DNA from 2 places in the Streptomyces sp. NPDC000075 genome. Region 1 is predicted to be linked to the other one. Evidence: riboswitches for the same ligand, from Rfam matches in the RefSeq annotation. Region 1 holds a riboswitch; the other holds the start of a gene.
The links. A riboswitch is a leader RNA that binds a small molecule or an ion and turns the genes downstream of it on or off. The one in region 1 is predicted to bind S-adenosylmethionine.
Positions count from the first base shown of each region.

Region 2: linked by a shared signal. The riboswitch ahead of thrC (threonine synthase) and the one ahead of ABT403_RS25760 (aminotransferase class V-fold PLP-dependent enzyme) in region 1 are both predicted to bind S-adenosylmethionine.

Region 1 is NZ_JBEPFL010000024.1:112,741-116,404, reverse strand. Features, by position in the region: gene qcrB (cytochrome bc1 complex cytochrome b subunit) at 1-493, shown strand, start outside; gene trpD (anthranilate phosphoribosyltransferase) at 662-1,726, shown strand; SAM riboswitch class IV at 1,805-1,921, shown strand; gene ABT403_RS25760 (aminotransferase class V-fold PLP-dependent enzyme) at 2,153-3,544, shown strand; gene ABT403_RS25755 (Lrp/AsnC family transcriptional regulator) at 3,656-3,664, opposite strand, start outside.
Region 2 is NZ_JBEPFL010000019.1:42,062-45,725, forward strand. Features, by position in the region: gene ABT403_RS22185 (MoaD/ThiS family protein) at 1-242, opposite strand, end outside; gene thrC (threonine synthase) at 279-1,601, opposite strand; SAM riboswitch class I at 1,595-1,747, opposite strand; gene ABT403_RS22195 (glucosyl-3-phosphoglycerate synthase) at 1,951-2,901, shown strand; gene ABT403_RS22200 (alpha,alpha-trehalose-phosphate synthase (UDP-forming)) at 2,996-3,664, shown strand, end outside.

The DNA.
Region 1 (3,664 bases):
TACGGCCTTCGGTGTCGCCTGGATCGCGGAGTACATCGTGCTCCTCATCGGCGGCGGCAACGACATGTTCGCCCAGTACTTCCACCTGTCGATCAACTCGATCACCTGGTTCGTCCGGATCGGCTTCTTCGTCGTCCCGGTCCTGGCCTTCATCGCCACCAAGCGGATCTGCCTCGGCCTCCAGCGCCGGGACCACGACAAGGTGCTGCACGGTCGCGAGACCGGCATCATCAAGCGTCTGCCGCACGGGGAGTTCGTCGAGGTCCACGAGCCGCTCCCGCAGGGCAAGCTGCACACGCTCACCTCGCACGAGCAGTACAAGCCGCTCGAGCTCGGCCCGACGGTCGACGAGAACGGCGTGGAGCGCAAGGTGACGCGCGGCGAGAAGCTGCGCGCGAAGCTCAGCAAGGGCTTCTACGCGGAGGGCAACCAGATTCCGAAGCCCACCGCCGAGGAGTACAAGGAGATCCAGTCGGGCCACGGCCACCACTGATCTCCGGCATGACCGCTTGAGGGATTGACCCACGTCAATCCTGGTGTCGCCACGGCAAGAGCCCCCGTCCAGTGTCTGGACGGGGGCTCATTGCCGTCTCCGGGGCTGGATAGGCTGAGATCCTCACCGGATCGACGTGAGATCCCCGACGAGCAGCAGGAGCTGACCATGAACGTTGCGACCCCGGCAGGCGGCGACAGCGTGGCGGCCCGCAGCTGGCCGGGCATCCTGGAAGCCCTGCTCAGCGGCCGCGACCTCACCACGGACGACACCGCCTGGGCGATGGAGCGGATCATGCGGGGCGAGGCCACCGACGCGCAGATCGCGGGCTTCGCGGTGGCCCTGCGGGCCAAGGGCGAGACCGTGGGGGAGTACTCCGGCCTGGTCCGGACGATGTACGCCCACGCCAACCTGATCGAGGTACCCGGGCGGACCGTGGACATCGTCGGCACCGGCGGAGACGGCGCCAAGACCGTCAACATCTCCACCATGTCCGCCATCGTGGCCGCCGGCGCGGGCGCGAAGGTCGTCAAGCACGGCAACCGGGCCGCCTCCTCCGCCAGCGGCTCCTCCGACGTCCTGGAGAAGCTCGGCGTCAACCTGGGCCTGACCCCGCAGCGGGTGGCGCAGGTCGCCGAGGAGGCCGGCATCACCTTCTGCGCCGCGGTGGTCTTCCACCCCGCCCTGCGGTACGCCGCCTCGGCCCGCCGGGACCTCGGGGTGCGCACCGCCTTCAACGGCCTCGGCCCGCTCACCAACCCCGCCCGGGTCACCGCGCAGGCGGTGGGCGTCGCGGACCCCCGGCTGGCCCCGATCATGGCCGGAGTGCTCGCCGAGCGCGGCACCTCCGCCCTCGTCTTCCGCGGCGACGACGGCCTGGACGAGCTGACCACCACCGGGACCTCCCGGGTGTGGTGGGTGCGCGACGGCGGGATCACCGAGCACGCCTTCGACCCGCGCGACGTGGGCATCGAGACCGTCGACATCTCCGCCCTGCGCGGCGGCGACCCCTCGTACAACGCCGACGTCGCCCGCCGGCTGCTGGCCGGTGAGACGGGTCCGGTGCGCGACGCCGTCCTGCTGAACTCGGCGTCCGCCCTGGTCGCCCTGGACCCGGGCACCGGCTCGCTGGAGGAGCGGCTGTCGGCGGGCATCGCCCGCGCGGCCGAGTCCATCGACTCGGGCGCCGCCCGGGCCGCGCTGGAACGCTGGGTGGCGGCCAGCAACGCCTGACCCTTCCGACGAGGCCCCGGTCCACGATGTGGACCGGGGTCTTGCGTTCCGGAGATCGTGTGGCAGGATGCTCTCCAAGGTCACGAGTGACAGCGTTATGGCCCCGGCTCGCTGTCCGGCAACCCTCCTTCCGTGGCGGGGTGCCCCGGGTGATGACCAGGTCGTAGGCAGCAAGGCCTACGGCAAGCGCGGATCCCTCGACACCAGGGGTCCTGGTCTCTCGAGGAGCGTTTTCCGTGAGCAAGCGAATGCGATAGGGCGACTCCGCCCCTACTTCACCCCTCGGAACAGGGTCCCTTCCGCGTACCCGCATCCCTTCCGAGGCCCTTCCCGTACCCCTGACGGCCGACGCCGACGACGCGCGCCGCCGTACCCGCGTACGGGCACACCGAAGCCATTCAGCCCTGCCTGCCGGGAGATTCCGCCATGTCCGCATCCCTGAACGCCGCCGCCACCGCCGCCTGCGCCGCCACCGCCGAGGTCCCCGCCTGTGCCGAGCCGCTGCCCGTGCTCGGCCGGGACGTCACCGTCCCGCTCGTCACCGGCGGCGAGGTCACCTACGCGGCCCTGGACTACGCGGCCAGCGCCCCGGCGCTCCAGCGGGTCTGGGACGACGTGGCCGCGTACGCCCCGTACTACGGCAGCGTCCACCGCGGTGCCGGCTACCTCTCGCAGCTCTCCACCGACCTCTTCGAGCAGAGCCGGGCCACCGTCGCGGAGTTCCTCGACTGCCGTGCGGGCGACCAGGTGGTCTTCACCCGGTCCACCACCGACTCCCTCAACCTCCTCGCCGCCGTCCTCCCGGCCGACTGCCAGGTGTTCGTCTTCGAGACCGAGCACCACGCCTCGCTGCTGCCCTGGGGCGACGCGCAGGTCACCTACCTCAACGCCCCGCGCACCCCGGCCGAGGCCGTCGCCACCCTGGAGCGGGCGCTGGCCGACCGCAACCCTTACGGCCCGGCCCTGGTCTGCGTCACCGGCGCGTCCAACGTCACCGGTGAGCTGTGGCCGGTCAAGGAGCTGGCCGCCGCCGCGCACGCCCACGGCGCGCGGATCGTGCTGGACGCCGCCCAGCTGGCGCCCCACCACCCCGTCTCCGTGCGGAAGCTGGACGTGGACTGGGTCGCCTTCTCCGGGCACAAGCTGTACGCGCCCTTCGGCTCGGGCGTCCTCGCCGGCCGCGCCGACTGGCTCCAGGAGGCCGCCCCGTACCTCGCCGGGGGCGGCGCCTCCCGCAAGGTGGCGCGCCGCGAGGACGGCGGCGTCGACGTCGAGTGGCACACCACGGCCGCCCGCCACGAGGCCGGCTCCCCGAACGTCATCGGCGTCTACTCCATCGCCTCCGCCTGCCGGGCGCTGAACGAGGCCGGGTTCGAGAGCCTCGTCGCCCGCGAGCGGCACCTCATCGCGAAGGTCCGCGAGGGCCTGGCGGAGGTCCCGGCGGTGCGGGTGCTGTCCCTGTTCGGCGACGACGCCCCGCGCGTCGGCGTCATCTCGTTCGTGGTCGACGGCTGGAACAGCTCGCACTTCGCTGCGGCGCTGTCGGCGGAGTACGGGATCGGGGTGCGTGACGGCCTGTTCTGCGCCCACCCGCTGGTCCGCACCCTGCTCGGCAGCGAGCCGCAGGCCCAGGGCGAGTGCGGGGCGCCCGAGGCGGCGCCGGGGGAGCGGTCGCTGAACGCGATCCGCGTCAGCTTCGGGGCGGGGACCCCGGACGAGCACGTGGAGCGCTTCGTGCGGGCCGTCAGGGAACTCGTCGCGGACGGCGCGAAGTGGCAGTACCGCACGGAGGACGGCCGCTGCGTCCCGGCGGTCTGATCTCTCCCCGCCCCGCCCTTTCTCCGTTTCTCCCCCAGCTACCGCTGGGAGGTGCCCCCACCTCAATCGCCGGCGGGGCTGATGTCAGCCCCGCCGGCGATCGAGGCGCACCTACGCGTC
Region 2 (3,664 bases), on a different contig from region 1:
CCGGCGCCGTCCGGCGTCGCCGTCTGCAGGCCGCCCTCGAAGCGCACGTCGTCGTCGTTGACGTAGACGTTCACGAAGCGGCGCAGCTTGCCCTGGTCGTCCAGGACGCGCGCGGCGATGCCCGGGTGGTTCGCCTCCAGGGAGTCGATGACCTCCGCGAGGGTCGTGCCCTCGGCCGGGACCTCGGCGGCGCCGCCGGTGTAGGTGCGCAGGATGGTGGGGATGCGGACGTTGACGCTCATGGCGCTACCGCCTTTCCGTGTAGTACGAGGGAAGGGTCAGGCCAGGCCGGCGGCGCGGAACGCGTCCAGGCTCGGGCGGATGGTGGCGGTCTGGCCGGTGCCGGACACCGCCTCCAGGGTCTTGAGGCCGTCACCGGTGTTCAGGACCACGGTGGTCAGCGAGGGGTCGAGCTGCCCGTTCTCGATGAGCTTCTTCGTCACGCCGACGGTCACGCCGCCCGCGGTCTCGGCGAAGATGCCCTCGGTCTGCGCCAGGATCCGGATGGCCTCGACGACCTGCTCGTCGTTGACGTCCTCGACGAAGCCGCCGGTGCGGCGCGCGATGTCGAGCACGTACGGGCCGTCCGCCGGGTTGCCGATGGCCAGGGACTTGGCAATGGTGTTCGGCTTCTGCGGGCGGACCACGTCGTGACCCGCCTTGAAGGCGGTGGACACCGGGGAACAGCCCTCGGCCTGGGCGCCGAAGATCTTGTACGGCTTGTCCTCGACCAGCCCGAGCTTGATCAGCTCCTGGAGACCCTTGTCGATCTTGGTGAGCTGTGAGCCGGACGCGATCGGGATGACGATCTGGTCGGGCAGCCGCCAGCCGAGCTGCTCGCAGATCTCGTACGCCAGGGTCTTGGAGCCCTCGCCGTAGTAGGGGCGCAGGTTGACGTTGACGAAGCCCCAGCCCTCGCCCAGCGGGTCCCCGATGAGCTCGGAGCAGAAGCGGTTCACGTCGTCGTAGTTGCCCTCGATGCCGACCAGGTCGCCACCGTAGACACCGGCCATGACGACCTTGCCCTGCTCCAGGTCGTGCGGGATGAACACGCAGGAGCGGAAGCCGGCGCGGGCGGCCGCGGCGCCGACGGCACCGGCCAGGTTGCCCGTGGAGGAGCAGGAGAGGGTGGTGTAGCCGAAGGCGCGGGCGGCCTCGACGGCGATCGCGACGACGCGGTCCTTGAAGGAGTGCGTCGGGTTGCCGGAGTCGTCCTTGACGTAAAGCTTGCCGGTGACGCCCAGCTCCTTGGCCAGGTTCCGCGCGTCCACCAGCTTGGTGAAGCCGGGGTTCAGGCTCGGCTTGGACGCCACGTCCGCGGGGACGGGCAGCAGCGGCGCGTAACGCCAGATGTTGTTCGGGCCGGCCTCGATCGCCGCGCGCAGGGCCTCCGGGTCACCGGCGGGCAGCTCGTAGGCCACCTCCAGCGGACCGAAACACTCGACGCAGGCGAAGACGGGGCCGAGCTCGAAACGGGTGCCGCACTCACGACAGGAAAGGCCGGTGGCGGGGCCGAGATCGACGGATCCGGCGGCGGCGGAGGCGTTTGCAGAGGTGGCGACAGACTGTGCAGCCATGATGGCGAGGCCCTTTCTCCTCATCTTCCCCATGGCGCACTTCGCCATGAGACGGAATTGGCACCTTCCCTAGCCGGGGACCCCGCGGGATGCGTATCGCATCGCGAGAACCGACTGGAGGGTTGCCGGGGCTTCAACGGGCCGTGTCCCTCTGCCCCTCTGGATGAGCGGTATGGCACCGGCATACGCGCTCGATGGCGCGCCGGTGCGTTTGTTGCGGGGCCCCCGGCATGCGGTGGGCCTTCGCGTTGTTCAAGACTGTAACCGAAGGGGCGGCTGGTTGAGACAGTCGTCCGAACCGCGAGATGGATCACAATTCGGCCGAAAAGCGCCGGGTGTGGTGCCGCGGCCGACTAGCCGGGGAGTGCTGAGAGTGCTGGATGAGGTGGAGCGCTGGCTGGCCGACCGCTCCTGGTCCGCCGCCGACCGACCGCTCGACCAGCTCCTGGAGCGCAAACGGGCGACCGGGACCACGGTGAGCGTGGTGCTGCCCGCGCTCGACGAGGAGGCCACGGTCGGAGAGATCGTCGAGGTGATCCGGCGCGATCTGATCGAGGCCCCGCCGGTCCCCCTGGTGGACGAGCTGGTGGTGGTCGACTCCGGGTCCGCCGACCGCACCGCCGAGGTCGCGGCCAAGGCCGGCGCCCGCGTCGTGCACCGGGACGAGATCCTGCCCCGCGTCCCCGCCGTACGCGGCAAGGGCGAGGTGCTGTGGCGCTCCCTGCTGGCCACCACCGGGGACGTCGTCTGCTTCATCGACGCCGACCTGCGCGACTTCTCGTCCGCCTTCGTCTCCGGGATCGTCGGCCCGCTGCTGACCGACCCGCAGGTGCAGTTCGTCAAGGCCATGTACGACCGCCCCCTCGGGGACGCCCCCGGCCAGGGCGGACGCGTCACCGAGCTGGTGGCGCGCCCCCTGCTCAACCTCCACTGGCCGCAGCTGGCCGGCTTCGTCCAGCCCCTCGGCGGCGAGTACGCCGTACGCCGCTCCCTGCTGGAGCGCCTGCCCTTCCCCGTCGGGTACGGGGTCGAGCTCGGCCTGCTCGTCGACGCCCTGCACACCGTCGGCCTGGACGCCATGGCCCAGGTGGACGTCGGGGTCCGGCTGCACAAGCACCAGAGCGGGCAGGCGCTCGGCCGGATGGCCGCCGCGATCTACCGCACCGCCCAGCTGCGGCTCTCGCGCGGACACCTCGTACGGCCCGAGCTCACCCAGTTCGAGAGGGGGCCGGACGGGTTCGTTCCGCGCACCTACCCCGTGGACACGGAGGAGCGGCCGCCGATGCTGGAGATCGAGGAGTACGCGGTCCGGCGCGTGGCGTGAGCCCGTACCGCCCGGCGGCCGGCTTGACCGGCGCGTGACGAACCGGGCATTTCCCGGACGTTTGAGCGAGGAGACCCCGGGCTAGGTTCGCGGCATGGCTTCTCAGGTACTCGTCGCCGCCAACCGCGGCCCGCTCTCGTACGCCCTCGCCGCCGACGGCACGCTCAGCGCCCGGCGCGGCGGGGGCGGTCTGGTCTCCGGCCTGTCCGCGGCCCTCGCGGCACAGCCGGAGGCCCTGTGGATCTGCGCGGCCCTCTCCGACGCCGACCGCGAAGCGGTCCGGCGGGGGGTCTCCGAGCCCGGCGTGCGGATGCTGGACATCGACCCCGCGGTGTACGACGACGCGTACAACGGCATCGCGAACTCGGTGCTCTGGTTCACCCACCACCACCTCTACGACGTCCCCCGCGAGCCCGTCTTCGACGCGGAGTTCCGGCGGCGCTGGGACTCGTACACCGCCTACAACCAGGCCTTCGCCGAAGCGCTGGCCGAGGAGGCGGCGCCGGGCGCGCGCGTCCTCGTCCAGGACTACCACCTGGCCCTGGTCCCGGGGGCCCTGCGGGAGCTGCGCCCGGACCTGCGGATCGCGCACTTCACGCACACCCCGTGGGCCTCCCCCGACTTCCTGCACATGCTCCCCGACGACGTCCGCAGCCGGCTGGTGTGGGGCATGCTCGGCGCCGACCAGCTGGGCTTCCACACCGCGGCCTGGGCCGCCGCCTTCATCAGCGGCGCGACGGTGGACGACGTGCACGGCGTCGCG